Linked DNA regions of Methylocaldum szegediense. Each later gene encodes a partner of the first gene's protein in a complex. Links are inferred from orthologs where the notes say so. Each region holds a gene or a part of one and is shown in the gene's direction. Other genes may lie near its edges.

What was found.
Region 2: the proteins of QEN43_RS19430 (region 1) and dapF are in contact, whole or in part, in a solved structure (PDB 5YGU), measured with the Escherichia coli proteins. The link is inferred for Methylocaldum szegediense from one-to-one orthologs.

What each region holds. Positions count from the first base shown.
Region 1 is NZ_OX458333.1:4,431,025-4,445,544, forward strand. The notes cover bases 5,385-8,099. They hold QEN43_RS19430 (RNA pyrophosphohydrolase), read left to right. Parts: upstream 5,385-6,337; coding sequence 6,338-6,862; downstream 6,863-8,099. Other genes in these bases: QEN43_RS19420 (sulfurtransferase TusA family protein), read left to right, coding at 5,385-5,481; QEN43_RS19425 (histidinol-phosphatase), read right to left, coding at 5,460-6,179; QEN43_RS19435 (type 2 periplasmic-binding domain-containing protein), read left to right, coding at 6,979-7,335; QEN43_RS19440 (TonB-dependent receptor), read left to right, coding at 7,332-8,099. Also shown: QEN43_RS19390 (F0F1 ATP synthase subunit delta), read left to right, coding at 1-68; QEN43_RS19395 (F0F1 ATP synthase subunit alpha), read left to right, coding at 43-1,539; QEN43_RS19400 (F0F1 ATP synthase subunit gamma), read left to right, coding at 1,536-2,375; QEN43_RS19405 (SDR family oxidoreductase), read left to right, coding at 2,423-3,256; QEN43_RS19410 (bis(5'-nucleosyl)-tetraphosphatase), read left to right, coding at 3,344-3,775; siroheme synthase CysG, read right to left, coding at 3,782-5,188; more of QEN43_RS19420, read left to right, coding at 5,251-5,384; more of QEN43_RS19440, read left to right, coding at 8,100-8,528; cpdA (3',5'-cyclic-AMP phosphodiesterase), read right to left, coding at 8,557-9,399; QEN43_RS19450 (adenine phosphoribosyltransferase), read right to left, coding at 9,556-10,071; dxs (1-deoxy-D-xylulose-5-phosphate synthase), read right to left, coding at 10,073-11,992; ispA ((2E,6E)-farnesyl diphosphate synthase), read right to left, coding at 12,153-13,055; QEN43_RS19465 (exodeoxyribonuclease VII small subunit), read right to left, coding at 13,045-13,275; sseA (3-mercaptopyruvate sulfurtransferase), read right to left, coding at 13,447-14,298; dapE (succinyl-diaminopimelate desuccinylase), read right to left, coding at 14,318-14,520. UniProt on the Escherichia coli protein: Master regulator of 5'-end-dependent mRNA decay.
Region 2 is NZ_OX458333.1:1,412,041-1,426,844, forward strand. Bases 7,028-10,026 are described here. They hold dapF (diaminopimelate epimerase), read left to right. Parts: upstream 7,028-8,111; coding sequence 8,112-8,942; downstream 8,943-10,026. Other genes in these bases: lysA (diaminopimelate decarboxylase), read left to right, coding at 7,028-8,112; QEN43_RS05995 (DUF484 family protein), read left to right, coding at 8,939-9,652; xerC (tyrosine recombinase XerC), read left to right, coding at 9,656-10,026. In the rest of the region: QEN43_RS05950 (adenine nucleotide alpha hydrolase family protein), read right to left, coding at 1-206; QEN43_RS05955 (Lon protease family protein), read right to left, coding at 217-2,646; recombination-associated protein RdgC, read left to right, coding at 3,193-4,119; QEN43_RS05965 (L,D-transpeptidase family protein), read left to right, coding at 4,130-5,131; QEN43_RS05970 (oxidative damage protection protein), read right to left, coding at 5,110-5,382; mutY (A/G-specific adenine glycosylase), read right to left, coding at 5,585-6,625; LPS translocon maturation chaperone LptM, read left to right, coding at 6,728-6,865; more of lysA, read left to right, coding at 6,865-7,027; more of xerC, read left to right, coding at 10,027-10,579; QEN43_RS06005 (DUF2333 family protein), read left to right, coding at 10,636-11,667; rsgA (ribosome small subunit-dependent GTPase A), read right to left, coding at 11,821-12,696; QEN43_RS06015 (M48 family metallopeptidase), read right to left, coding at 12,780-14,018; orn (oligoribonuclease), read left to right, coding at 14,194-14,739. UniProt on the Escherichia coli protein: Involved in the succinylase branch of the L-lysine biosynthesis and in the biosynthesis of the pentapeptide incorporated in the peptidoglycan moiety. Catalyzes the stereoinversion of LL-2,6-diaminopimelate (L,L-DAP) to meso-diaminopimelate (meso-DAP).

The sequences.
Region 1 (14,520 bases):
TTCTGTCTGCCAATCTCCGTGACGAACTGAAATTTTTCCAGGATGTCCTTTCTCGCCACGCCGCGTAACAGCTCTTTACTCGCGGGGTTAAGGGAGGAGATCGACCGCTACCAGTTCCGTTTGCGCCTCGAAGAATACGGACGGGTACTCGCCGTCGGGGACGGCATTGCCTGGATCCGGGGGTTGCCGTCGGCCGCTATGGATGAGCTTTTGCTGTTCGAGGATGGCAGCCGGGGTTTGATTTTCCACCTTGGACGTCAGCGATTGGGAGCCATCCTGTTGGAACAAACGGTCCGGCTGGCGTCAGGATCAGCGGTTTATCTCACGGGACAGCGTCTGTCTCTGCGCGTCGGGGACGGTTTGATCGGAAGGGTGATCGATCCCTTGGGGAAACCTCTTGATGGCCAGCCGGCGCCGGAGCTGAGCTTGCGCCGGGAACTCGATGTTCCTTCACCGCCCATCGTCGCTAGAGATTTCGTCGAACGTCCGCTTTACACCGGCATCAAGATCGTCGACGCCATGATCCCGTTGGGCCGCGGACAACGGCAGTTGATCATCGGTGACAACGGAATCGGAAAGACTTCGCTGGCGCTGGATGTCGTGCTCAATCAGCGCGACCAGGATGTCTTGTGCGTTTACGTACTGATCGGTCAGAAGCGATCCGATACCATCAGCATCATCGATTTGTTGCGGCGTTACGGTGCGATGGCCTATACGACGGTGGTTGTGGCGGAAGCCAGCGATTCGCCGGGCTTGAAATACCTCGCGCCATTCGCTGGTTGTACCGTGGCAGAGCATTGGATGTGGCAGGGTCGGGATACCCTGGTTGTTTACGACGACCTTTCCACCCATGCCCGCGCCTATCGCGAACTGTCCTTGTTATTGCGCCGCCCACCCGGCCGGGAGGCCTATCCGGGCGATATTTTCTATCTGCACTCGCGTTTGCTGGAGCGCTCGACCTGCCTCGCGCCCGCTCATGGCGGAGGCAGCATGACGGCCTTACCCATCGTCGAGACCGAACAAGGCGAAATTGCTGCCTACATCCCCACGAATCTCATCTCGATCACGGACGGACAGATTTATCTGGATCGTCGCCTGTTCGGAAGTGGATTTCTCCCCGCGATCGATATCACCCGATCGGTTTCCCGCATCGGCGGGCGTGCCCAGCATCCGCGCATCAAAGCCGAAGCCGCGCGCATGAAGCTCGACTATTTGCAGTTTTTGGAGCTCGAGACTTTCACGCGGTTCGGCTCGAGGCTGGAAGCGTCCATGGAGGAAAAAATTCGGCGCGGACAGGTTTTGCGCGAGATCTTGAAGCAAGAGCGTCTGGCACCGCAATCGCCTGAATTCCAATTGGCTTGGATGATGGCGTATAACACGGGACGATTCGACGTTCCGGATATCGTTTCAGTTCGACAAAAGCTGGATGAGCTTGCAGTAGGGCTGCAGCGCTTTCCCATTGATTTGTCGGCGAGCCGCGAAGAGTGGAGTCAATGGCTGGACCGCCGCTTGACGGGAACGGGTAATCGAACGGGATGAGTCGGCGAGCCGACATCGAGCGCCGTTTGCGCCGTTTGGACGAGATCGCAGGCATCATGACCGCGATGAAGACGCTGGCGTTGATCGAGACTCGCAAGTTCAGCCGATTCATGGCGCATCAACGGCGTCTAGTAGAGAGCATTGAGGCGGCTAGTTCGGATTTTCTGAAGTTTTATCCGAGCTTCCGGAGCAGCGTTGCGCCAGGGCAAGAGGAGTCGCCCGTCTACATCTTGATCGGTTCGGAGCGCGGTTTCTGCGGCGATTTCAACGAAGCGATCATCACGAGTGTGGCCGCCTTGCGGCCGATTCGGCCGCGGTTGGTCGTGGTTGGGCGCCGGCTTGCGAGCAAGTTGCAGGATTACCCAGGCGTCGAAGCGTGGTTAGATGGTCCGAACGTTGCCGAGGAAGTGCGGCCGGTCTTGAGCGAGCTGATGATGGTCTTGCACCGTGTGCGGGCGGAGTCGGCCGGATGGAAGCGGCTGAACGTGCTTTCTCACGACTCGGAAGGGGGCGTCGCTTCCCATATTCTCCTGCCGATGATGCCAGCCGAAGCGCCGGCATTTGCTTATCCGCCCCGGCTGAACCTCGATCCGACGTCATTCTTTGCCGAACTCACCGAGCACTACTTGTTCGCGAAGCTTCCGGCCCTGTTCTACGCTTCTCTGATGGCGGAGAACCGTCAACGCCTGGAACACATGGAGAATGCGCTGCGCCGAATGGATGCCAAAATCGGGGATCTTCGGCGCAAGAGCAATGCGCTCCGTCAGGAAGAGATCGTCGAGGAAATCGAAATCATCCTGCTGAGCGCAGATTCTTTATTGACAGATCAGAACTGAATCAGAAAACTCCAGCTTCCTCTCACCGTTTCACCGTTTTTGTGGCAATGAAAAACAACAAGACGATTTTGATTACGGGCTGTTCCTCCGGAATAGGTCTATGTGTTGCTAGGGGGCTTAGACAACGGGGTTACCGGGTATTCGCGACCGCTCGGAAAGAGGCCGACGTGAACAATCTCCGTGCCGAGGGCTTCGAGGCGTTCCGGCTCGACCTTGCGGATTCCAGCTCGATAAGAACAGCTGTCGACCAGGTGTTACAAAGTACGGGTGGCGAGCTGTATGCGTTGTTCAATAACGGCGCCTATGGCCAGCCGGGCGCGGTGGAGGACCTAAGCCGCGAAGCGCTGCGCGCGCAGTTCGAAACCAATCTGTTCGGAACCCATGAACTGACGACCCTGGTCTTGCCGGTCATGCGCAAGCAGGGGTATGGGCGCATTATCCAGAACAGTTCCGTGCTCGGTTTTATCGCGATGCCGTACCAGGGCGCCTATACCGCGAGCAAGTACGCGTTAGAGGGTTTGTCTGATACGCTACGCTTGGAGCTGGCCGGCGCTGGAATTTTTGTGTCGCTGGTGGAGCCGGGACCGATTTCGAGCCAATTTCGGGACAATGCCCTAGCCACCTTCAAGAACACCGTCGATGGTGAGGGAAGCGTGCATAGGGAGAAATATCAGGTGATGGAGGCGAGATTGGTGAATGAAGGGCCAGCCGTACCGTTCACACTCGGTCCTGAAGCGGTGCTCAAGGTCGTCGTTCATGCGCTTGAGGCGAAAAGGCCGAAGGTGCGTTATCGCGTCACCGTCCCAACACATGTGCTCGGATTGTTAAAACGAATTTTGCCGGATCAAGCGCTCGATCGGCTTTTACTAAGCATCAATTGAGCCCAGGGGACGTGTTGGTGTAGACCGACGCCTAACTCGAATTGGCACTGACTAAGATGATCATCGGTATAGCGGGGGTTGCGCAGCATGAAAACCTATATTTTGTCGGCGGGTGTGGTGATCGTGCGCAACCATCCCGATGGGCCGCGTTATCTCTTGCTTCGTGCGTTTAATTACTGGGATTTCCCTAAAGGTGTGGTGGAAGAGGGTGAAGACCCTTTGGATGCCGCGTTACGCGAGGTATGCGAGGAAACCTCGCTGACCGAGCTCGACTTCCGCTGGGGCAAGGGCTATCAGGAAACGCCGCCCTATGGTGCGGGTAAGATCGCCCGGTACTATGTGGCCGAGTCTCCAAGCGGTGACGTGTGTTTGCCTGTCAATCCCGTGCTTGGGCGTCCGGAACACGACGAGTTTCGGTGGGTTAGCTTCGAGGAAGGCGACAAGCTACTCGGGCCTCGTCTCAGGCCGATCTTGAACTGGGCGGATTGGCTCGTCACGCGTGAAAGGCACGACGGCTGAAGTCCGTCAAGCTTTGTCGAACGGTTCGAACCAGGCGAGTTTCTTGCGTAACCGGACGACGGTACCAATGATGAGCAGTGTTGGAGCTTTTACCTCAGATTGATTCACGAGGTCCGGCAGGGTTGCCAAAGTGCCGGTCAAGACCAGCTGAGATTGGGTGGTTCCTTGTTGGACAAGCGCAGCAGGAAGATCGGCCGGACAGCCATGTTGAATCAGGCGAGAACAGATTTCCGGCAAACCTTGAAGTCCCATGTAAAAGACCAAGGTTTGTCCCGGACGGGACAGTTGTTTCCAATCGACGTCGATCAGCCGGCCGTCTTTCATATGGCCGGTCAGGAACGTACAGGATTGGGCATGATCGCGGTGTGTCAGCGGAATGCCGGCATAGGCGGCGCAGCCGGAAGCGGCCGTGATTCCGGGGACCACCTGGAAAGCTATGCCTTCGTTCATTAAGGTTTCGATTTCCTCTCCACCTCGACCGAAAATAAATGGATCGCCGCCTTTTAGGCGCACGACGCGTTTTCCGGATTTGGCGAGGTCGGCGAGAAGTCGGTTGATTTCGGCTTGCGGGAGCGTGTGCTGGTTGCGCTGTTTGCCCGCGTAAATTTTTTCCGCATCGCGTCGAACGAGATCCAGGATTTCGGGTGACACCAGGCGATCGTAAACGACCACGTCGGCTTCCTGAATGAGACGCAACGCCCGTATCGTCAGTAAGTCAGGATCGCCCGGTCCGGCACCGACTAGATAAACCATGCCGACATTCCGATTTCGCTCGCCGGAGGCTTCGGCGACAAGCGCCTGTTCCAGGCGTTGGGCCGCCTCCTTGTCTCTTCCGGCGAAAACCAGTTCGGCGATCGTTCCGGAGAGGACGTTTTCCCAAAATCTGCGGCGAACTCGCGGGTCGTCGATTGCTTGTTTGACGCGTACACGGAAGTCTGCGGCGAGCTTGGCCAGGCGCCCGTAAGCCGGCGGTATCCAGGATTCGAGACGCATGCGCAGAATGCGAGCCAGTACAGGGGCGGCGCCCCCCGAGGATACGGCCGCAACGACCGGGGAACGGTCGATCACGGCGGGAAAGATGAACGTGCAAAGGGCAGGTTGGTCGACCACGTTCACGGGTATGTTGTGCGTCTTTGCGGCCTCGGCGATCTTGGCATTCAAATCAGCATCGTCGGTTGCGGCAACGACCAGCTTGAACCGGCACACGTCCTCAGGGTGAAACGCCTTGTCGATGAGGGTTATGCGTCCCGAGTCTCGAAGCTTCAGGACCGAATCATGAATTTGCGGAGCCTGCACGCTGACCAGCCCGCCGGCCTGAAGCAGGGTCTCGGCCTTGCGAGCAGCTACCGGTCCGCCGCCGACGATCAGACAGGGTTCATTCTTCAGATTGAGGAATATGGGCAAATAATCCATATCTTTCGGTTTTGCTAAAATGGGCGCGGTCTCGTAGGAATTCCAATAGGCTTTGGTAAACCATGCAAGCTGATCTTGAAATAGACACCTCGGGGCTGATGTGTCCTTTGCCGTTGCTACGCTTAAAAAAGGCGTTGCAAACGATGGATGCCGGACAGGTGGTTAGAGTGCTAGCAACCGATCCGGCTTCCGTGATCGACTTCGGTGTCTTTCTGGAACAGGCCGGACATCAAATGCTGGAACATAAGAAGGACGAAAGCGGGGTTTTCTGTTACTTGATCCGCAAGGTATGACGGGACTTTGCTAATCGCCTGGCATGCTCTTCCGGACATTTTCCGTTGCGAAGAGTGATCACCGGCCACTTCTTCTGTTCTGCGTAGGCTTTGAGTGTTTCATCGGGGTCCACTGCGACCGGAAAACCTACGAGCGAGAGCAAGGGCAGATCGTTGTGGGAATCGCTGTAAAACCAACTGTCCGCCAAATCATGATCGTGCTCCGCTAGCCATTCGTGCAAGCGGTGTACCTTACCTTCCCGAAAACACGGGGTGCCCACGAATCGCCCAGTGTACCTGCCGTTTTCAAATTCCGGTGTGGTCGCAAGGAGGTGTTCGATGCCGTAAAGTCGGGCGATCGGTTCCGTCACGAAGCGATTGGTGGCGGTGATAATGATCGGGGTGTCGCCGGCGCGACGGTGTTTTTCGATAAGTGCCACGGCTGCGGGCAGTAATAAAGGTCTGATCTTCTCTTCAATAAACTGGGTACGCCACCGCCAAAGCGCATCGACCGGATTAGCGGCCAGGGGTCTCAAAGCGAACTCCAGAAACTGAACGATATCCAGCGTGCCGTTCTTGTAGTCTTCGTAAAACCGGGCGTTAGCCTCCTCGTAACGCTCTCGATCCACGATTCCCTTCTCGATCAAGAACTGCCCCCATAAGTAGTCGCTGTCGCCGCCTATTAGAGTGTTATCAAGGTCAAATATTGCCAGACTCACGCGTTTCCTTTAAATTCGATTCGGATGTTTTGAAGCCAAACAAGGATCAGCTCACGGCCGCAGAGTCGCGGCGACTCAACGACGACGCGCGGATTGTAAGCCCGATCCAACGGGCTAGCATTATATCATCGAGGTAATAGTAGGATTTTAATCGAACCATGATCGACGCGGATGGTTATCGCCTAAACGTGGGTATCGTTTTGTGCAATCAGGATGGCCGCGTGTTTTGGGCAAGACGGGTCGGCATGCGTTCCTGGCAGTTTCCTCAAGGCGGTATAAAATTAAATGAAGCTCCGGAAGCTGCGATGTACCGGGAGTTGTACGAAGAAGTTGGACTGAGACGGCAGGACGTTCAGCTGATCGGACGAACCCGAGATTGGTTGCGTTACGAGCTTCCGGAGCGATATATCCGAAAACATTCGTTTCCGCTCTGCATAGGGCAAAAACAGCTCTGGTATATCCTGCGTTTGTCAAGCGAGGAGTCGAGGATTCGTTTGGATTGCAGCGAACGACCGGAGTTTGACGCGTGGTGTTGGGTTGATTATTGGTATCCGGTGAGCGACGTAGTGTATTTCAAACGGCAAGTCTATCGCCAGGCATTAACAGAATTGGGAAATTATCTGACGCCTAAAACGGTTTCAACCTGCCCTCCTGATTCGTCGGCCGCTGGGCGAAAAACCTAGCGTCACGCGTGAATTTCCTATTTTTCCTATCTACGCGCCGTTATCCATTTCTGGCGCGGCTCCTTATTGTCACTTTTTTGTTCATTACCTCCGAACCGGCGGCTTCACAGTCCGTTGTGGTACATCCGGACGCTCCGGTTTCGGAACTCAGCCGGCAGGAAGCCAGGGCACTGTTCACGATGTCGCAGCGCTCATGGTCGGACGGCAGCCCGGTAGTCGTTTTCGTTCTCCCCGACAGCAGCCCAATCCACAAAGAGTTCTGCAAAAAGCACTTGGGGATGTTTGCACACCAGCTCAGGCAAACCTGGGATCGCAAAGTGTTTTCCGGTACCGGGCAAGCGCCGGAGCTAGTGTCGACAATCAAGGAAATGCGTGCACTGATTTCGAAAACACCCGGAGCGATTGGTTATCTGCCGGAATCTGAAATTGACGATAGTGTACGCTCGATCACTATTCGTGAAGGCGCCCGATGATAAGTTTATTCTGCTGCAAGAGAATCCGGTTTTCGGTTGTTTTGCTCGTTTTTTATAGTTGCCACGAATCGTTCGCCGATTGGAAAGATACTTTCCAATACCATGGTTTTATTAGCCAAAATTTTGTTTTGACTTCCGAAAATAATTTTTACGGAGACAGTGAAGACGGAAGCTTTGATTTTACAGAAGCTGGAGTCAATGTTTCATTGCGCCCACTGAGCCGCTTGGGTTTGGCAGCACAAGTGCTATACCGCCGTGCTGGCGAGTTGGAAGATGAAGAAGTCCGGTTAGACTACGGTGTGCTTGATTTTACTGCTTTGGAGAAGGCTAATACTCGCGCGGGGCTACGTTTGGGGCGTGTGAAAAACCCGCTCGGATTATACAATGAGACCCGAGACGTAGCTTTTACTCGTCCCTCTATTTTCTTACCGCAAAGTATTTACTTTGATCGCACTCGTAACTTTGCTTTATCAATGGACGGTGGTCAGTTTTATACCGAGTATGAAAGCTCAATAGGTCAGTTTTTTTTGCGGGCTAATATGGGATTTCCAACTGTAGATAAAGCACTTGAGGTAATTCTCTTTGGAGGTAGAAATCAGCCAGGGGAGTTTGATACGGAACTCACATATCTCGGTCAGATTGGCTATGACTTTAGTGGAGGGCTTATTCGTCTAGCATTTTCAGCTGCTTCGATTCACGCGAGCTATAAACCTGGGAACGCTGATGTTTTTTCCGAGGGTGATTTTTGGTTTCAGCCTTACATTTTTTCAATACAGTATAATGGCGAGAAGTTTTCATTAACCGGGGAATATGCGTTGCGGAACACCCGCCTAAGACATTTTGGCCCGTTTCTTCCAAATACGGCGTTTACGGGAGAAAGTTACTATATTCAAGGCGCATATCGCATCACCGACGAAGTTGAGGTGATGGTTCGTTATGATGTGCTTTATCAAAATGTAAACGATCGTTACGGCGAAAGGTTCGAACAGCGAACCGGCAGGCCTGGCTTCAACCGCTTTGCCAAGGATTGGACGGTCGGTTTGCGTTGGGACATTACCCCAAGCTGGATGGTTAGGGCGGAGTATCACCGCGTACACGGCACCGGTTGGCTTGCGGACACGGAGAATCCGGATCCACAGAAACTCGACCCCGACTGGGATTTGTTCGCGCTGGAACTTTCCTTTCGGTTCTAGCGGTACAATTCAAGGTAGAGCAAGGCCGTCAATATCCGTTTGACGTGAATTCCAGACCTGCCGGCACGTCAGTGAGCCGTTCCACTCGAGTACCTATCGTTCCATCGGCGTAAAGCTCAATCCAGCGATAGCCCGGAGCAGCTATGTCGAGGGCAAAGTTCGGACTGAAAGGTTTGAACTGAAAGCAAGTTGAAGGGGTGGCGAGCAAACGTAGCCGCCCAAACACCTTGTCGATCTCTTGATGAACATGCCCAAATACCACGGCCCGCGCGTGTGGGTATTTCTGTGTTATCGCCAAAAACTCGCTGGCGTTTTCCAGGACCATGGTGTCCATCCATCGACTCCCACTGGGAATGACATGATGATGAAGCGCGATAAGGGTATAACGGTCGGGATGGTTTCTTAGTGACTGTTCGAGAAGACCGAGCTGCTCATCCGACAGCCGCCCACTCGCCTTACCGCTGATCGTGCTGTCCAGGCAGACGATTTGCCATGGATCGAGCATGATTCGATGTTGAACGTGAACGTTTTCACTCGGTAGGAGCTCGGACATGAGCCGAGGATCGTCATGATTGCCCGGAAGACAGTAACAAGGGATGCCTAAGGCAGATAACCGTTGTTTGAGTCGTTCATAACTTGAATGACAAGGGTCTTGAACCAGATCGCCCGTCAATAGCGCCAAGTCCGGTTTCCAGGGGGCATGCCCGGCGTGTTCAAGTACTGCAGCAAAGCTTTGCTCGGTATCTACACCAAGCAGTGTTTGCCCTGGTTCGGCGAGGAAGTGAAAATCGGTGATATGAAGGATATGGGTAACCGCGGCTTTTCCAATCGTTCGCGCATCCTTACTGTTGTTGTATCCTGAGCCGTTCATTTGAGTCGTGGTTTTTAGGGCAGGCCGCTCGTGTGGATACGCGTACCGGGTCTGCTCCTAACCGTAAAGTCACGGTTTTTGCGGTCGAAGAAACAGCCCGATATACCAAGGTATCCACTCACTCGAGGAATGCCAAGGTTGCTATGCGATTAGCGATCAATAATGTAAGAGCGAATGGACAGGGTATCGTTCCAATTTTTTGCGTCCCTGTAGTTCGTCGAGTTCCACGACAAAAGCACAGCCGACGATTTCCGCCCCCAAAGCTTCAACCAGTTCGCAACTAGCTTTGGCTGTGCCGCCGGTTGCTAATAGATCATCAATCAAGAGGACTCTGTCTCCGGAATTCAAGGCGTCGATATGGACCTCAAGAGCGGCCGAGCCGTATTCAAGGTCATAGCTGATGGTTTGCACGTCATAAGGGAGTTTGCCGGGTTTTCGAAGCGGGACGAATCCTACACCCAATTCCCAGGCAACCAGAGATCCAAAAATGAACCCGCGCGCTTCCATGCCGGCAACGGCCGTGATATCTCGGCCAATGTAGGGATGGAGCAGGTGGTGCACGGCCAATCTCAACGCGGCCGGGTCTTTGACGAGAGGCGTAATGTCTTTGAAGAGAATTCCAGGCTTTGGAAAATCCGGAATATCCCGAATGGCCGCTCTAAGCCTCTCCATATCAAAGCCCCCGCGTAGCGACCGTAACACGGGGGGCGGCTGGTTTTAGCGCATTGAGGCTCTCCGCATAGCGCTCGATGGCGCTAGCGATGCCATCGGCATCCAGGCCGCAAAGGGCCAGCAATTCTTCCCGAGTGCCCTGACCGAGAAAACGGTCCGGCAAACCAAGGTTGAGTACGGGAACATAGCACTGGCGTGCTTGGAGAAGCTCGTTGACGCCACTGCCGGCTCCACCGGCGATGACGTTGTCTTCGACCGTCACGAACATTTCATGGGTTTTTGCTAGTTCGAAAATCAGTGCTTCGTCCAGCGGTTTTACGAAGCGCATATTGACCACGGTAGCGTCGATTTTTTCGCCTGCTTCGACCGAAGGGGCGAGCAAAGTGCCGAAAGCGAGTATCGCAATTCTTTTTCCCCGGCGTCGGATTTCGCCTTTGCCAATAGGAAGTGCAGTCATCTCGGCAACAACCGGAACGCCCGGGCCTTTACCTCGGGGGTAGCGGACGCTGGCGGGGCCGTTATGCTGAAAACCGGTGAAAAGCATCTGCCGGCACTCGTTTTCGTCTGCCGGTGCCATGATCACCATGTTCGGAATGCAGCGCATGAAGCTTAGGTCGAAACTGCCGGCATGCGTCGGTCCGTCGGGTCCAACTAACCCGGCACGATCGATCGCGAAGAGTACCGGCAAATTCTGAAGCGCCACGTCATGGATGAGCTGGTCGTAGGCGCGCTGCAGGAAAGTCGAATAGATCGCGACCACCGGCTTGTAGCCTTCGCAAGCCTGCCCTGCGGCCAAGGTTACCGCGTGTTGCTCGGCGATGCCGACATCAAAGTAGCGGTCCGGAAAGCGCTCAGAAAATTCCACGAGTCCGGAGCCTTCGCGCATTGCGGGCGTGATACCGAGCAGGCGATGGTCCTTTTCCGCCATGTCGCATAGCCATTGTCCGAAGACCTCGGTGAAGGTCGGGCTCCCCGGTTTCGATTTCGGCAAATGATCCTTGCTGAGATCGAAAGACGAAACGCCGTGATAAGCGACCGGATCTTTCTCCGCAGGCAAATAGCCCTTGCCTTTCTTGGTGACCACGTGCAGGAATCGGGGGCCCGGCAAATCCCGGAGATTCCGCAGGGTCGTAATCAGAGTATCCAGATTGTGGCCGTCGACCGGTCCGATATAGTTGAAACCCAATTCCTCGAACAAGGTCCCTGGAGCGACCATGCCTTTGACATGCTCTTCGGCACGACGGGCGAGTTCCCACACGCTGGGCATGCTTCGCATCAGGATATGCTTGCTGCCCTGTCGCACGGTTGAGTAGAACTTGCTGGAGAGGATTCGCGCCAGATAATTGTTAAGCGCTCCAACATTGGGCGAAATCGACATCTCGTTGTCGTTGAGTACGACAAGTAAATTGGCATCGAGGGCGCCTGCATGGTTTAGCGCTTCGAACGCCATACCGCCGGTTAGGCCGCCGTCACCGATGATAGCGACAGCGTGAGTGTTGCGCCCTTCAAGCGATGCGACGATGGCCATTCCGAGCGCGGCACTGATCGATGTGCTCGAGTGGCCGACGCCGAAGCAGTCATAAGGGCTCTCCTCCCGATTCGGAAACGCAGAAAGTCCGTTTTTCTTGCGAATGGACGGCAATCTATCGCGGCGCCCTGTCAGGATTTTGTGAGGATAAGCCTGATGGCCCACATCCCAAACCAGCTTGTCTTCAGGTGTATCGAAGACATAGTGCAGGGCGATCGTGAGTTCAACCGCACCCAATCCGGCTGCCAAATGGCCGCCCGACTGACTTACGCTGTCCAACAAGAACGCACGCAACTCGCTGGCGAGCTGAGGCAGTTGATCTTCGGATAAGGCGCGTAAGTCCGCGGGGCTGCCGACGGTTTGTAGGAGAGGGTATTGGTTCGCTTTAATCATTGATGTTGTGAGGCTCCAAACCAGGCTTATTCGCGGGTGAAAGATGATCCTGAATTAGGCGTCAACCGGCCCATTATGAAACTGGGAGTATTCGCTTTCAAGGATAGTTTGTTCTTCGGATACCGTTTCAAGGTAGCGCTATCACTCTTGCCGTTAGGGTTCAGGCACGCCGTTCGATGATGAACCGCGACAGCGCTCGGAGAATGTCTGCTTCGGCACCGAGGCCGGAAAGCGTGTCAACAGCCTCTTCGTGAAGTTCTCGCGCCTTTTGTTTGGCACCCGCCAGCCCTAAGAGCGCCGGATAATTCGGCTTGTTATTGTCCCGATCCTTGCCTTGGGTCTTACCTAAGGTCTGGGTATCGCTTTCCTCGTCGAGTACATCATCCTGGATTTGGAACGCGAGACCTATGCATTTGGCGTAATGGTCCAGCTTGTCGGCGATGCTGCTGTCGAGCGACGGATGGGCCAAGGTCGCCAGGTTGACGCTGGCGCGAATGAGGGCACCCGTCTTTCGGATATGCATGTTTTCCAGACTAGGAAGATCCAGCGTTTTCCCAACTGATTCGAGGTCTATCGCCTGACCCCCGACCATGCCCAGGGACCCGCTCGCCTTTGCTAAGGTCTCGACCATCGCGAGCCGACTGCTGGCGGGCACGGCAATTGACGAGTCATGGGCGAGGACATGAAAGGCCAGGGCTTGCAGTGCGTCGCCGGCGAGAATAGCTGTTGCTTCGTCGAACGCAATATGGCAGGTAGGCTTGCCGCGGCGTAGGTCGTCGTTGTCCATTGCCGGCAAATCGTCGTGTATCAACGAATAAACGTGTATGAATTCCACCGCGCAGGCGGGGCCGTCGAGACATTCCCATGGAACGCCGACGGCTTGCCCGGCGGCATAGGTCAACAATGGACGCAGCCTTTTTCCGCCTCCCAACACTGAGTAGCGCATGGCTTGATGTAGGCGTTCGGGCATGCGGTCAGCTGCCGGCAATCTGAGATCGAGGGCCGCCTCTGCCCGCGCTTGGCAGATCTGCATAAAACGATTCAAGTCGGTTTCAAGATTCATCGGTAAAAGGCTTTAACGTGGGTTCTCCATTTTCTTCCAGCAAAATCTGGACCTTTTGTTCTGCTTCTTTCAAGGCTTTTTGGCAGAAACGGGTCAATTGAATCCCGCGTTCGAACAGTTTAAGCGACTCCTCCAGAGGAAGATTGCCTTGTTCCATACGTTCGACCAGTTGTTCCAGTTCGGCCAGAGATTCTTCAAAATTCGGGTTCTTTTTGGCCATATCCCCATGTCCGACGAAAAATTCCGACCCTTTGAGCAAGCAAGAACGCCGATTATCTCAGAAGTTGGAACTTGATAAAAATTGTCGGGTTTTCCTACCGTCCCTAAGTGCTACACGTCGCGAGGTGACAACAGCGTCAGAAAGGGGGCTGTTGTCTTAAATCCGGTGTGCTTACACGCTGATTGGTGTGTCATTCAGCCCGCCCCATTCGGTCCAAGACCCATCGTAGACGGCCGCAGACTCGCAACCGAGGCAATACAGGCCGAGCGCGAGCACCGATGCGGTCACACCTGTTCCGCAGGTAGTAACGACCGGTTTCTCGAGGTCGATACCGGTATTCTCGAACTCGTTTCGAATTTCGGAAGCGGGCTTCAGGCGTTGTGTGGTTTCGTCTATGAGTTTCTTGAAAAAGAGATTCTTGCTTCCAGGAATATGGCCCGAGCGAATGCCAGGGCGAGGTTCGGGCTCTGTTCCGGCAAACCGCCCGGGTGAGCGGGCGTCGATGATCTGGGTCACGACGTCCCCGACGAGCACCTTCATTTCCTCGAGATTCCGCACCAGGTTCGGCCTGAAGGAAGCCTTGAAAAAGCGGGGTTCGGCGGTCACCGCGCTTGCATCGAGCGGTAGTCCCTTGGATTTCCAGTATTGAAGTCCACCATCCAACACCGACACGCGGTCATGACCGAACACTCGGAACGTCCACCATACGCGGGCCGACGCCATGAAGCTGTTGTTGTCATAAACGACGACATGGGTCTGATTATCAATACCCAACTGACCGACGCAGGCGGCAAAGAACTCGGGGGAGGGGAGCATGTGCGGTAGAGGATTGTCGCGATCAGCTATGGCGTCGATGTCGAAGAATCGAGCTCCCGGAATATGGGCGGAGCCATATTCTTGTTGTGCGTTGCGTGCCTGGTTCGGCAGGAAGAAGGTGGCATCCAATATGACGATGTCCGCGGAATGAAGGCGTTTGGCGAGCCATTCCGCATCGATCAGCGGCGAGTGCAGATCTTGTTCCATGATGGAGTCCCTTATGAAGCTATGAAGCGAGCAGGTTGACGAGGATCTGCTCGTAAACCGCGGAGAGCTTGTCGATATCCTCGATCGATACGTGTTCGTTGACTTTGTGGATACTGCCGTTAATAGGGCCAAGTTCTACCACTTGGGCCCCAGTCGGAGCAATGAAGCGGCCGTCCGAGGTGCCGCCTCCCGTGTCCATTCTGGCGCGTCGCTTCAGAACGA
Region 2 (14,804 bases), 3.0 Mb from region 1 along the record:
CGTGGCAAATCGATTTTGCGCTCTGCCGCGCTAAATCGATCGATCTCCATGGCAAAGGGAAGTCCAGCAAGATGGATGAGGTTCGTCTCCTCCACATAATACGCGACCAGCCGAGCGCGCTTTCGCGCTGCTAGATGCGCCGCCAGTTCGAGGACGTCGATGTCGTGGCGAAGCACGTTCAAAGCAACGACGACACGCTCGCTCATAGGGGTATCCTCAGTCATGATTTCGATTATCTCCGGCTTTTTCTTGGCTCCTGAACTCCCTTTGGAGGTCGGTCCACTCCTGGAGGCGTCTCTCGATACGGCCATTGATGCTGTCAATCGGGAACTTGCCTGTCTCGTCGCGTTCCCCGGCCGGCATACCCATGAGCAGTTCCAGGGCTTGATCTACCGTGTCGACGGCGTAGATATGAAACTTACCGGCTTTCGCGGCTTCGACCACATCCTGACGAAGCATGAGGTGTTTGACATTCGCTGACGGTATGATAACCCCATGCTGCCCGTTTAGACCGATCGCGGCGCAGACATCGAAAAAGCCTTCTATCTTTTCGTTGACCCCGCCGATAGGCTGGACCTGTCCGTGCTGATTGACTGAACCGGTTATCGCGAGAGATTGACGGATAGGCAGGTCGGCCAGTGACGATAAAATTGCGCTGAGCTCCGCTACTGATGCGCTGTCACCTTCGATCGGCCCGTACGACTGCTCGAACACCAGGCTGGCGCTCACTGAAAACGGCCGGGTCTTGGCATACCGCTGCGCCAGGAAACCCGACAAAATCATGACGCCCTTACTGTGAATGGCTCCTCCAAGTTCGCTTTCGCGCTCGATATCCAAAATTTTACCGTTACCCAGCCGAGTCGTGGCGGTGATGCGGGAAGGCTGACCGAACGTGAAATCACCCAAACCGATAACAGATAGGCCGTTGATCTGGCCGACTACCGCTCCGTCAGTATCGATGAAAATCGTTCCCCGCCGGATGTTTTCATACACGCGCTCGCGGATCCGATCCACTCTGCGAATCTGATGGTCGATGGCTGCCTGGATATCGTCCCGTGTGATGATATTGCGCGGCACTTGCGCCGCCCAGTGATCCGCCTCCTTGAGAAGGTCGTCCAGGCTGCGCAGATGGGTCGATAATTTCTCCGAATCGCCCACCAAACGCGCGGCATGTTCCACCACTCGGATAACGGCTTCCTTGTCGAGCGGGCGTAACTGGTTCTTGCGAGCCAAGCTGGCAATGAGCCGAGCGTACATCGCATAACCATCCGCATCTCGGTCGATCATTTCTTCGAAATCCGCCGACACTTTGAAGAGCTCGCGAAATTCCGGATCATAAATACTAAGCAGGTAATAGAGGAGGCGATCCCCGATCAAAATAACCTTGATGTCCAGAGGAATCGGTTCCGGCTCGAGGCTCGCAGTGCTGATTACGCTCAGCGCACGCTCCAAGGATTCGATACGGATTTCGCCCGCTTCGAGGACGCGTTTCAGACTGTCCCAGGCAAAAGGCTGCATGAGTACTTTGCGAGCATCCAGGATCAAATACCCGCCGTTGGCAATATGCAGAGCACCGGGCTTGATCATCGTGAAATCGGTGACCAGAGCCCCCATATAGGCTTGGTATTCGACGCGACCGACCAGGTTGTTGTGGCTCGGCAAGCTTTCGAAGATGACCGGAGCGCATTTGCGTTCGCCATTGTCGACCAGCAGATTGACCTTGTAGCGCATGAAAGGACTTGGCCTCGGTGCGATTTGCCCCATCAACGATGCAATGCCACCGTCCTGTTTGGGGAAAAAATCTTCCGCGTGATCGATGATTTCTCTTCGTGCCTCATCCAAATACTGAACGACTCCCGGAATCGCGGCATAACGGGTTTTTAGCTCGTCGACCAAATGGTTGACGGCAAACTCGGCAATCTCCCGATTCAACGTTTTCAGCTTTTCTTTGGCCTCCTTGCGCCATACGGGAAATTGCTTCAACACCTTTTGCAACTGTTGGCGTAAAGCCGTTACGGCCTCCTGAATCTGTTCCTGCTGACGCTCGGAAAGCTTTTGAAATTGCTCCGGACCGAGCACCTCGCCTTTCTCGTCCACCGGAGCAAAGGCAAAACCAGTAGGTGTTTCTATGAGCGCGATGCCTTGCTGCAGGGATTTCCGGCGTAACTCATTGATCGCGTTGATCTCGCGTTCCTTCGCTTCTTCCTCGATCTCTTCCGCGCGACTACGGTATTCTTCCCCCTCGAATGCCGCCGGAATAACGGTGCTTAGTTCCTCGATGAGCTGTTCTATGTCTCGGGCGAAACGACGTCCGTAGCCCGCAGGCAATCTCAAGGCTCTCGGCTTTGAGCTCTCGGCGAAATTATTCACGTAGCACCAATCGTCAGGTACCGGCCGATTTTCAGCTTCACGACCGACGATTTCCTTGACCGCCGCCAGCTTTCCGATCCCGCTTGGACCTAGAGCAAATATGTTGTATCCCTTTCGACCGATGGAAATGCCGAACTGAATAGCATCCAGCGCTCGTTCCTGGCCTATTACGACCCCGATATCGGCCAACTCGTCGGTAGTCGAGAAATCGAATTCCCGTGGATCGCAGGCTTTGTAGAGAACACTCGCTGGAAGAGGCTGTCGGTGGTTGCCCATAGAATTACTCAACTCTTCAAAAAGGTGGTTAAAACAGGTTGGATCTTTCCCACAACGGCAGCGGATCTCTTCTCGCGGGTCCGCGGACGTTGAAATTTCGTGATGAGCTGTCTTGTCAGCTCATCTCCGAAAGCCAAAGTTCTCGAACGAAGGTCAGCATCAGCATAGGACTCGAAAATAATTAAGACCGAGTAACGTCGATGAATTCTCGTTTCTCGGCAAGCTAAGAAAAGCTCTGCAAGTTGATTCTGCCGCTCACCACAAATCCTATTCATATGCTGGCGCTCGACTGAGCCTGTCGAGCGATTCGCTCAGAGCGCCACTATATGCCGTGGAATGCCTGCAGACCACGGCGCGTCACTCGTTAGAGGTGGCCTACGCGTAGGACCATCGCATCAAATCGGCCGTTGCATCCTTATGCTCCAGTTATGACGAATATACTCCATTCACGCTTTTTGTTTGGGTTGAAAAGCAGTTAAGCGGTATTGATGACAACGAGCGCGCCAATCGCCATAATTCGCCCCTTTTGGTCATCGTTTCCGAATTATGTGGTTTAAAAACCTCTCTCTATTACGTTTTACCGAGCCCTTTGATCTGGATCCAGTAGAATTCGCACAGAAGCTCGACGCGCGCCGCTTTCGTCCATGTGGTAGTCTCGAACCCATTAGTTACGGCTGGTGTGCGCCTCTCGGCAAGGACACGTTTCCGTTAGCGCACGTCGCGAACGGGTTTGTCATGGTATGTGCTCAAAAAGAAGAAAAGATCGTTCCCGCCTCAGTAGTGAACGAGATTTTGTCGGAGCAGGTGGCAGAGATCGAAGACCGACAAGGCCGCCCTGTACGGCGGAAAGAGAGGGAGGCTCTGCGCGATGAAGTATTGCAGGATTTACTGCCGCGAGCGTTTAGTCACAGCCGGCGCACATATGCTTATATCGATCCTAAAGGCGGGTGGCTCGTCGCGGATTGTGCCAGCGCGAAGAAAACCGAGGAAATCGCTTCGCTATTGCGGCAGTGCCTCGAGTCTTTACCGGTGGTTCCTCCAACGACCCGTGAACGGCCCAGTGCTATCATGACCCGGTGGGTCATGGGCAACGACTTGCCGCCCGATATCACTCTGGAAAGCGAATGCGAACTACGATCTCCGGAAGAGGACGGGGGCATCGTCCGCTGCCGTCGCCATGACCTTAACGCGCCGGAGATTCAAAATCACATCGAAGCCGGTAAGGAGGTCATTAAATTGGCGGTCACGTGGAATGATCGTCTAAGCTTCGTGATCGACGAAACGTTGAGCATCAAGAAACTCCGTTTTCTGGATTTGGTTCAGGACGAGGCCGCACAGGTCGAGACGTCCGACCCGGTCGAGCGCTTCGACGCGGATTTTGCCGTTATGAGTCTCGAGATTGCGGCATTCTTGCCGCGTTTGATCGAACTCTTCGGCGGCGAAGATCTTCAAACGAAACAACCTGTGGTGTAGGAATTACGCGATGTTGCAAAAAACAACAAAATTGCCGTGCATCAAGAAACGGATACCGCTTTGGTTGGGGGTTGTCTTCATGCTTGCCGCTCCGCTCGGGGTTAAGGCGGAAGCATTCGCGTTACCTGACGATGGAAGCGACTTGGTCGGCGAAATTCAATATACCAAGGCGAAGCATGAAGACACGCTCATCGATATCGCCCGTGATTTCAGCATCGGCCAGGACGAGATCGTCATGGCCAACCCGACGGTCGATCGCTGGTTGCCCGGAGAAGGCACGGAGGTCTTGATTCCCCGGCAATTTATTCTTCCCGACGCGCCGCGCTCCGGTATCGTCGTCAATATCCCAGAAATGCGCCTTTACTATTATCCGACGCAGCCGAAAGCCAAGGCGACACAAGTGATAACCTATCCGGTCAGCATAGGTCGTATGGATTGGCGTACGCCTCTGGGTACCACCAAGGTTGCCCAGAAAGTGAAGGATCCGGCGTGGAGGCCACCGGAATCCATCAAACAAGAGCATGCGCGAGAAGGGGATATCCTGCCGGATGTGGTTCCGCCCGGGCCTTTGAATCCGCTCGGCCGCTTCGCCTTGCGGTTAGGCGTTCCGGGCTATCTGATCCACGGCACGGGCATCGATAAAGCATATGGTATCGGCATGCGAGTGACCCACGGGTGCATTCGGATGTATCCGGAGGATATCGAGCGTCTTTATCCTCTTGTCAATGTCGGCACCCCGGTCCATTTGGTCAATCAGCCGGTCAAGCTGGGCTGGTCGGCGGGGACTTTATACATGGAAGTGCATCAGCCCCTGGATGAAGACCGCATGAGCTATGAGCAGTTGCTCAACCTGGCCATGGATTTGCTCGAAAAGAAGACAAAAGGCAAGGAAATCACCATCGACGGCGCAGCGATGAGGCAAGCGCTGCAGAAACCGACCGGCATTCCGGTGGCGATTTCTAAGCCTTCCGAGCCCCTCCCAGAAACGATTCAGTCCTTGGGGGGGACGTAGCCCTCCGGCATTTCCGCTCCGCCACCGAAAAGAAATTTCTCGCGCTCTTTCGCGAGAAATTTTCGCGCTTCCGGCTCAAAAGGCGTGAGCCGGTGTTCGTTGATGAGCATGGTCTGGAGTTTGAGCCAATCCTGCCATGCCTGAGCGGAAATATGTTCGAAAATCCGCTGCCCTTCCGGGCCGGGGAAGGGCGGTTTCTCCAATCCTTCGGCTTCAATGCCTAAACGTGCACATTTGACTCGTCGCGTCATTCGTTACCTCTTGTCGACTAACCCTTGAGTAACCGTTTCGCCCCATCCGTCGCATCTTTTCGGTAAATCCGCCGCTATCGGACTTCGAGGTTAATCCCGGAAGTTCGAGAACCCCGTTCGACGGGCCTGTCATGAGCCTTCGGCTTCGCTCGGGATAGGTCCGCCGAAAGGCTCAGATTGAACGGCCTCCGAAATACGTCTTTTAGTCAGCGATCTCCGTCAGCAGTTTCAGAATCGGCGCTGGCAGTCCGATCGTTTCGTTCGGTATTAACCATGAACCCAGCGACGGTTCGCCGATCTGACAGTGATCTGAGCCGGTGCGGACCACCAAGGGAACAAAATCCAGGTGATAGTGAGAAAAAGTATGCCGTCGCTGAGGGAGGCGCTCAAGGTTGGAACAATCGATATGTTGTTTCCCACACCACGCATAGACATCCTCTTCGCAATCGAATTCCGGCAAACTCCAAAGCCCCCCCCAAACTCCGACGTTCTGGCGTTTTTCCAAGTAGAACGCGCCATGGCCGTTTGTCAGTGCCAGCATGAAACATCGCTTGACAGGCAAGGTTCGTCTCGGTTTCGTTGCCGGGATGGCATCGATTCGTCCCGACCGGAATGCTTCGCAATCTCGGCCGACAGGGCAGGTAGAACAGCCCGGATTTCGCTTGGTGCACACGGTCGCACCAAGATCCATCATGGCCTGGTTATAATCCGCGACACGAATGGAAGGCGTCAACGCCTCGCTGAGCTCCCATAACTTTTCCAGAATTCGAGGATTCCCGGGCCAGCCTTCGATTCCTCGGTGACGACACAAGACCCGCTTGACGTTGCCGTCCAGGATCGGTGCCCGAATCCCCGATCCAAGGCTCAGGATCGCCCCGGCCGTGGAACGCCCGATGCCGGGCAACGCGCTCAATTCTTCGAGAGAGGTGGGCAATTGTCCTCGATGTCGCTCTACGATGATTCGCGCCGCTCTGTGCAGATTGCGAGCACGGGCGTAATAGCCAAGCCCGGCCCACAATGCAATAACCTCATCGAAGGAAGATTCCGCTAGAGATTCAACATCCGGAAACCGGGCCAGAAAGCGTTCGAAATATGGGATTACTGTCCCGACTTGGGTCTGCTGAAGCATGATTTCCGAAATCCAAACCCGATACGGTGTTCGCTCTTTCTGCCAGGGTAGATGCGTGCGCCCGTACTGATCGAACCAGCCGAGAACAGCCCTTTGGAAATTTTCATGTTGCATATGAAACAGAAGAAGAGACTGAAGTCACGGATTTGGCCGACCCGGTTTTTCCTTTAGAATAAGCTCATTTATCGCCGACACGACACCGCAAACCGAAAAATCATGTCGCTTCCACGTCGAAATCTCGTCTCGCTCATTTTACTCACTCTTGTCCTCTCGGGATGCGGCCAAAAAGGGCCGCTTTATCTTCCCAGTGAAGAACCAGCGTCAAACGAAGAGCCCGCATCGAAAGAACGCTGATGGATTATTTCAATTATCAGGGCGGCGTACTGTGCGCCGAGGACGTGCCCCTATCTGCCATCGCGGAACGTTACGGCACGCCGTGCTATGTCTATTCGCGTGCCACGATCGAACGCCATTGGCGAGCGTTCGACGACGCTTTCGCCGGTAGGCCCCACCTCGTTTGCTACGCGGTCAAGGCCAATTCCAACCTGGCGCTGCTAAATCTCTTGGCACGCATGGGCTCGGGTTTCGATATCGTGTCCGTAGGCGAGTTGGAACGCGTTTTGGCGGCAGGCGGCGATCCTGCAAAGGTCGTTTTTTCCGGCGTAGGAAAGCGTGAAGACGAATTGCGGCGTGCGCTCGAAGTCGGTATCCGCTGCTTCAACGTCGAAGTTCCGTCCGAGCTGGACCGGTTGAACCGAATCGCTGGCGAACTTGGTGTCACAGCACCGGTGTCGCTGCGCGTGAATCCGGACGTGGATGCACTCACCCATCCGTACATATCCACGGGACTCCGGGAGAATAAATTCGGAATCGATGTTTCCGAGGCCTTGCAGCAGTACCGGCGTGCCGCCGATATGCCGTATCTTCAGGTAACCGGCATCGACTGCCACATCGGCTCCCAACTGACAGCGATCCAGCCTTTCCTGGACGCTCTCGATCGTATCCTGGTGCTTGTCGAAACCTTGAAAGCACAAGGAATCAAGCTCCATCATCTGGATTTGGGAGGGGGGCTCGGCATACGCTATAAAGATGAGCAGCCGCCGGAACCTTGGGAATACGCAACGGCGCTGTTGGATAGGCTTGAGCACACGGATTATGAGATTCTCATCGAACCCGGCCGCGCCATCGTGGGCAATGCCGGCGTTCTACTGACCCGCGTGGAATACCTGAAATCGAATCAGGACAAGAATTTTGCAATCGTCGACGCGGCCATGAACGACCTCGTTCGGCCCGCTCTCTACGATTCTTGGCAGGAGATTCTGCCGGTCCAAGCCGCAGCCAGCGCGGCACATCGCGTTTACGATATCGTCGGGCCTGTCTGTGAAACCGGTGATTTTCTCGGCAAAGGACGCGAGCTTGCGATCGCGCCAGGGGATCTGCTGGCGATTCGGTCCGCGGGTGCTTACGGCTTCAGCATGAGTTCCAATTACAACTCACGTCCCCGTTGCGCCGAGGTTATGGTCGACGGATCGCGCGCTCACTTGATTCGAAAGCGCGAAACGATCGCGCAACTTTTCCAAGGCGAACGGATAATCGACTGATGGCGCTGAAGTTCACCAAAATGCATGGACTCGGCAACGACTTCGTTGTGTTCGACGGTGTACGTCAGAACGTTTCTTTAACACCCGAGAACGTTCGCCGTATTGCAGACCGGCACTTTGGCATCGGCTGTGACCAAGTTCTGATCGTCGAACCGCCTATCAGCTGGAACGCCGACTTTCGCTATCGTATTTTCAATGCAGATGGCGGAGAAGTTGCGCAATGCGGAAACGGTGCTCGTTGCTTCGCGCGTTTCGTTCGCGATCAAGGCTTATGCGACAAAGACGAAATCGTGGTCGATACCGATGCCGGCCAATTGCGTTTAGTCCATAGAAGCGACGGTCTGGTTACGGTTAATATGGGGATTCCTAAGCATGCGCCTGCGGAAATCCCGCTGGATATAGCCGACGAGGCGGTGTCTTATGAGGTTGTCCTGGACGGAAACGCTTGGTCTTTCGGCGCGGTTTCGATGGGCAACCCGCACGCCGTGCTCAGGGTCGATGACATCGACCATGCGCCGGTCGAACGATTGGGTCCGCTTTTGGAACGGCATCCGATCTTCCCAGAGAGGGCGAACATCGGTTTTGCCCAGGTCGTGGACCGACACCGTATCAAGCTTCGCGTTTTCGAGCGGGGTTCAGGCGAGACCCTAGCCTGCGGTAGCGGAGCCTGTGCCGCGACCGTCGTCGGCATAGAACAGGATGAGATCGAGAGTCCGGTACAAGTGGACCTTCCCGGCGGTTCTCTTTACATAGCCTGGGAAGGGAGGGGGAGGCCGGTGTTTATGACCGGGCCGGCCGTTTGCGTGTTCGAGGGCGAAATCGAATTATGAGCCTGATTAATCCAAAAACACCCAAGCATCGTGAAGAAACGACAGTGTCCGCTGCCGAAGTAGAGCGTTACTTGCGTCAGCACCCCGATTTCTTCGAAAACCAGCTGGATTTGCTGAAAATCCTGAAGATTCCGCATCCCTGCGGAGAGGCCGTGTCCCTCGTAACACGGCAAATTTCCCTTTTGCGGGATAGTAACCGCCAGCTTGAATCGCAGTTGAACGATATTCTGCAGATCGCGCGCGACAACGATGCTTTACATCAGCGCATCCACCAATTGACACTGACCTTGCTAGACGCGACGACACTGGAGGACGCGCTCGGTGGCTTAACGTGGAGTCTCCACGAATATTTTCAAGCCGATTTCGTTACGATTAAGATTATCCAACCCGCCATTGAGAGTCCGATCGCTGGACTTTGTGTAACACCAAGCGACGCAGAGCTTGCGCTCTTCGCCTCGACTCTCGATAGCGGTTCTCCTTATTGCGGGAAACCGGACCACAGCCAAGCCAAGTACTTGTTCGGCGGCAGTGCTTCGAACGTCCTTTCACATGCGCTGATACCTCTGCAACATGCGGGATTCAAGGGATTGCTCGCGATCGGTAGCCGCGATGGAAATCGATTCCGAGCGGGCATGGGATTGCACTTCTTGGGACAATTGGGGGAAGTCGTTGCCGCCCGGTTTGCGTCCTTGCTCGCTGGTCGCACCTGAGTCATGCACCAAACCGCGGAACAACAGGTCGCCGAGTTTCTCGATGTACTGCGGTTTCAACAGAGGGTTTCTCCGCATACCTTAGCCAGTTATTCTCGTGATCTCGCGCAACTGAAACGATACTGCGAGCTTCACGGCATTTCGTCCTGGGAAGAGCTAGTGCCGGCTCACATTCGAGACCATATCGCGTCCCGTCATCGCGATGGAGTCGGCAGCCGTAGCCTGCAACGAGAACTATCTGCCATACGCAGCTTTCTTAATTTTCTGGTCAATCGGCGCCGGATTGCAGATAACGTGGCGCGCGGGGTACGTTCGCCCAAGACGTCTCGAAAATTGCCCTCACTCTTGGACGCCGACCAAATGAACGGGCTTTTGGAAGGGCTACCGGAAGACGAACTCGAGATTCGCGATGTCGCCATGTGGGAGCTGTTCTATTCCTCGGGTCTGCGACTGAGCGAATTGGTTTCGCTTGACACGCAGGATCTCGACTTGGATTCCGGGACCGTACTCGTACGGCATGGTAAAGGACAAAAGTCCCGCGTTGTGCCGGTAGGGCGTTGCGCCCGCCAAGCCATCCAACGTTGGTTGGAACTTCGTCCTGGCTATGCGTGCTCCAGCGAAAAGGCGCTATTTGTGAGCCGCAGAGGAAAGCGTATCGCCTGCAGAACGGTACAACTGCGATTGGAACGATGGCAGGTCAAACTGGGATTGCCGCAGCATGTGCATCCTCACATGCTCAGACATTCCTTCGCCAGTCACATATTGGAATCTAGCGGGGATTTGCGTGCCGTCCAGGAATTGCTCGGCCATGCCAATCTGAGCACCACGCAGATTTATACCCATCTTGACTTCCAACATTTGGCGACCGTATACGATCAATCCCATCCGCGTGCCAAGAAGCGGGGGCCGGGCTCGCCTGTGACCTAGATAGACCCTTTACGCTATAATGACCTATTCGGGGAACCGTCAATAAGGCTTAATTCATGTCAGCGCCAGAACAAACCGAACGTCCGTCGGCATCGCTCGGCTCGCGGATAAAAAGCGCACTCGCCCCTAAAACGAAGACGGAAAAAAGACTCGTTTGGGTAATCGGTGCTTCAGTGGCTATGATCGCTCTGATTACCTTTGCCATTTCTTGGTACTGGGGTAGAGAACCTGAAAAGTTCGACGTTCTAGAAGTCGCCGCACGCGCGGGAAATGTCAAGAATCCTAAGGAGTTACCACTTGGATACACGTATACAACGGCTCTGATCGAGATCGGGAATACGCTGCTGAATAAGCCGGGCGGGCTTCTCGTCAACGACGTTTTCCCTCCCGGGGTTCTGATGGACAATATTCCGTCTTGGGAATACGGCGCCCTTATCGCCTTGCGCGACGCGACCACGGCATTGCGCAACCATATTTCGCGAGCACAAACCCAGTCCCAAGAAGATCCGGATTTGGCAAGGGCCGAGCCGTTTTTCTATTTCGATCACAAGTCGTGGCAATTGCCTTCGTCCGAGTCCGAATATCAAAAGGGAATCGAGGCTCTCGAGCGTTATCGAGCGCGTTTGCTGAAACGTGAAGCCAATTTTTATTCTCGTGCCGACAATCTACGCCAATATCTGGAAGTGTTGGAAAAGCGCTTGGGTGATCTGTCCAACCGCTTGAGCGCGAGCGCCGGGGACACCCAACAAATGGGCACGGAAACCCGCCGTGCTGGGATATCGAAGACACCGTGGCTGCTGATCGATGACGTCTTTTTCGAAGCGCGCGGCTATACCTGGGCCGCCATGCATGTTCTGAAAGCGATCGAGTTTGATTTCAGGGATATTCTCGGCAACAAGACCGCATTGGTCTCGCTGGAGCAAGTGATCCATGAACTGGAGGACGGTCAGGCTCCGTTCTTGAGCCCGGTGATCCTGAACGGAGGCGGTTTTGGCTTATTTGCCAACTATTCGCTGACCTTAGCGAACTATATCGCCAGAGCGAATGCCGCTACGATCGACTTGCGCAGCCTCCTGCAGCAAGGATGACCGGATTTGAGGCGTCCCAGTGCCGTGGCCGTCAGGCTCTTTGGGTTAGGGAAGCGCTGAACAAAGGGAGTCGGTTTCATGCCCTTCGACAGGCCAGAAAAGCGTTCGACAAGCTCAGGACGGGCCTGTCGAAGGGCTTTATGAGACCTTTCTTTAATAGGTTCTTTGCGAGGGCGGGAGCTTCTCGATCAGTTTTAAATAGCGCTGATAGCGGGCGTAGGGCAGGGCACCGGTTTCCGCGGCTTCGCGTACGGCACAACCTTTATCGTTGATGTGCTTACAATCGCCGAAACGGCACCGGGGAATCCAGGGTTGAAACTCGCGAAAGCCGGCTGCCAAGTCACGAGTGCTCATTTCGGCCAAACCAAAAATCGAAACGCCGGGACTATCGATGAGATCGCCTCCGTCAGGCAGATGGTAAAGCGTGGCCGTAGTCGTAGTATGCCGTCCCAAGCCCGTTTTTTCGGAAAGGGTTTGTGTGAGCAGCTGTTTATCTGGCAATAGGGCATTCGTGAGCGACGATTTTCCGACACCCGACTGTCCGGCTAGCATACTGCATTGCCCGATCAGTTCTTTTCGCAACGCGGACAACCCTTCACCGGTTCTCACGCTGATGAGAAAGCACGCATAACCGATTCGGCGATAGTCGGCCAGCAAGTGTTCCGCTATGTCTCGGCTCGCGAGCAGATCCACTTTGTTGAAAATGATATCCGCCCCAAGCTGGCGGTGCTCACACGCCGCTAAGTATTGATCGACCAATAACCAATCGGGTTCCGGTTCGGGAGCCACGACCACGAAAACTCGATCCAAGTTGGCCGCCACGAGACGCACGGCCTCGTTATGGCCCGGACGAGTCAATACACTGCGGCGGGGTAAAATCTCTACAACCCGCCCCATATTCCCGTCACATCGCTCCCACAATACACGATCACCCACCGTCACCAAACCCACGCGCCGTTTAGTCTGACAAAGGATTGTTTCGCCCGATGTATCTTCTACGGCTAGCCCTTGGCCGAGATGAGCAATCACGAGACCTTCGCGCAGATGAGATGCTGATGAGCCGGATTTTGACCTCGCGACGGGCGATTCTCTCCCTCTCTTCACCATCTGTCTTATGCAGATTTAGCCGAGAGATTGGCGATACGAATCGACGCGGGGGGGTGACTGTAATGGAAGGCAGAATAAAGCGGATCTGGCGTCAATGTGCTGGCATTATCGCGATAGAGCTTAACGAGTGCGCTGATGAGATGGCCCGGATTGGTGTAAGCCGCCGCAAAATCGTCCGCTTCAAATTCGTGCCGGCGTTGGAAATACGCGATGATCGGCTGGAGAAACGTAGCAAACACCGGCGCGACCAACATGAATAAAAGAAGCGCAAGAGCATCCGATTGGCTGCTCACCCCAAGACCACTGTAAAACCATTCTTGTCCACTTAGCCAGCCGAGCAAGGCAAAGCCAATCAGCGTTATCACTGCGCTTGCCACAAGCATCTTTAAAACATGCCTGCGTCGAAAATGACCGAGTTCGTGCGCCAAGACCGCTTCCAATTCATCGTGATTTAAGGAATTCATCAGGGTATCGAAAAAAACGATACGCTTGCTGTCCCCGATTCCAGTGAAATAAGCATTTCCATGTCCGGATCGACGCGAGCCGTCCATTACAAATATGCCTTTGCTCTGAAAGCCGCAGCGATCTAGCAGTGTCTCTATGCGTTTCTTCAGGGTCTCGTCTTGCAACGGCGTGAATTTATTGAACAACGGCGCGATAAAAGTGGGAAAAGCCCAACTCATGAGAATAGAGAACACCATCACGATAGACCATGCCACCAACCACCAATAGGTTCCGACGCTTTGCATGATCCACAGTATCAAGGCGAGCAAAGGCCCGCCGATAAGTAGGCTGAGACCGGTTTGAAGAAGCAGATCGATTGCAAATTGCTTAGGCGTGTTGCGGTTAAACCCGTAACGCTCTTCTATGACAAATGTCTGGTAAATGCTGATGGGAAGTTCGAGCAGGTTGATCAAAAGCATTGTCGAGAGAATTACCGCGACTCCCGTGATCAAGGGCGAGAGTTCAAATTCGGTCCAAAAACGATTCACAACATCGATACCGCCGCCAAATGTAAACAGCAATAGGATCAATACGCTGACGATACGGTCGATATTGCCCAAGTGCACTTTATCCGTCGTATAATCCGCTGCTTTCTGATGTGCCTCTAGCGAGATGGTTTCTTTGAATGCGTCGGGAACCGCATTCCTATGCGCACGAACATAAGCCACCTGCCGATGGGACAACCACAACTCGACCGCAAAAGAAACGGCTAGGGCTGCGAGAAATAGGAAACTAAACATACTCATCGGATTAAAGGCTTAGTTTTGCTGGGTTTTACAGCTTAGCCTTTGGTAAAATCCCTGACAAGATTTCTTGGATATTTGGGACAATAGTTCTCTTGCAGGCTTGGCACTTCGATAGACCATCAGTGCGCTGAGTCCTTCACTTTCACTCCTTCCCCGCAAAGGAACCTCCATGGCGCTAGATTCACAGAACCTCATCTGGATAGACTTGGAGATGACCGGTCTCGACACGCAGACCGACCATATTATCGAAATCGCTACTATAGTGACCGACAAAGACTTGAATATCCTGGCTGAAGGACCTGTGTTGGCAATTTATCAAAGCGATGAAACGCTCGCCCGCATGGACGACTGGAATAAGAAGCATCACGGGGAATCCGGATTGATCGATCGAGTCCGGGAAAGTCACATCGTCGAGTCGGAGGCCGAAAAGCTTACGCTCTCATTTCTTCAGCAGTGGGTACCGGCCGGAGCTTCGCCAATGTGCGGCAACAGCATTTGCCAGGATAGGAGGTTCTTGGCGCGATGGATGCCGACGTTGGAGGCCTATTTTCATTATCGCAACCTCGACGTGTCTACACTCAAGGAGTTAGCAGGACGTTGGGCACCACACCTCAAAGAAGGCTTTAAGAAAAAGAACTCCCATCGAGCGCTAGACGACATTCGGGAATCCATCGCCGAACTTCGATACTATCGCGAGTGCCTCTTCAAAATTTGAAGACGGAGTGCTGTCCTCAATTCATAGGGATCGGGAAAGCGTGGGTTCTATCTTCTGACGCCTGT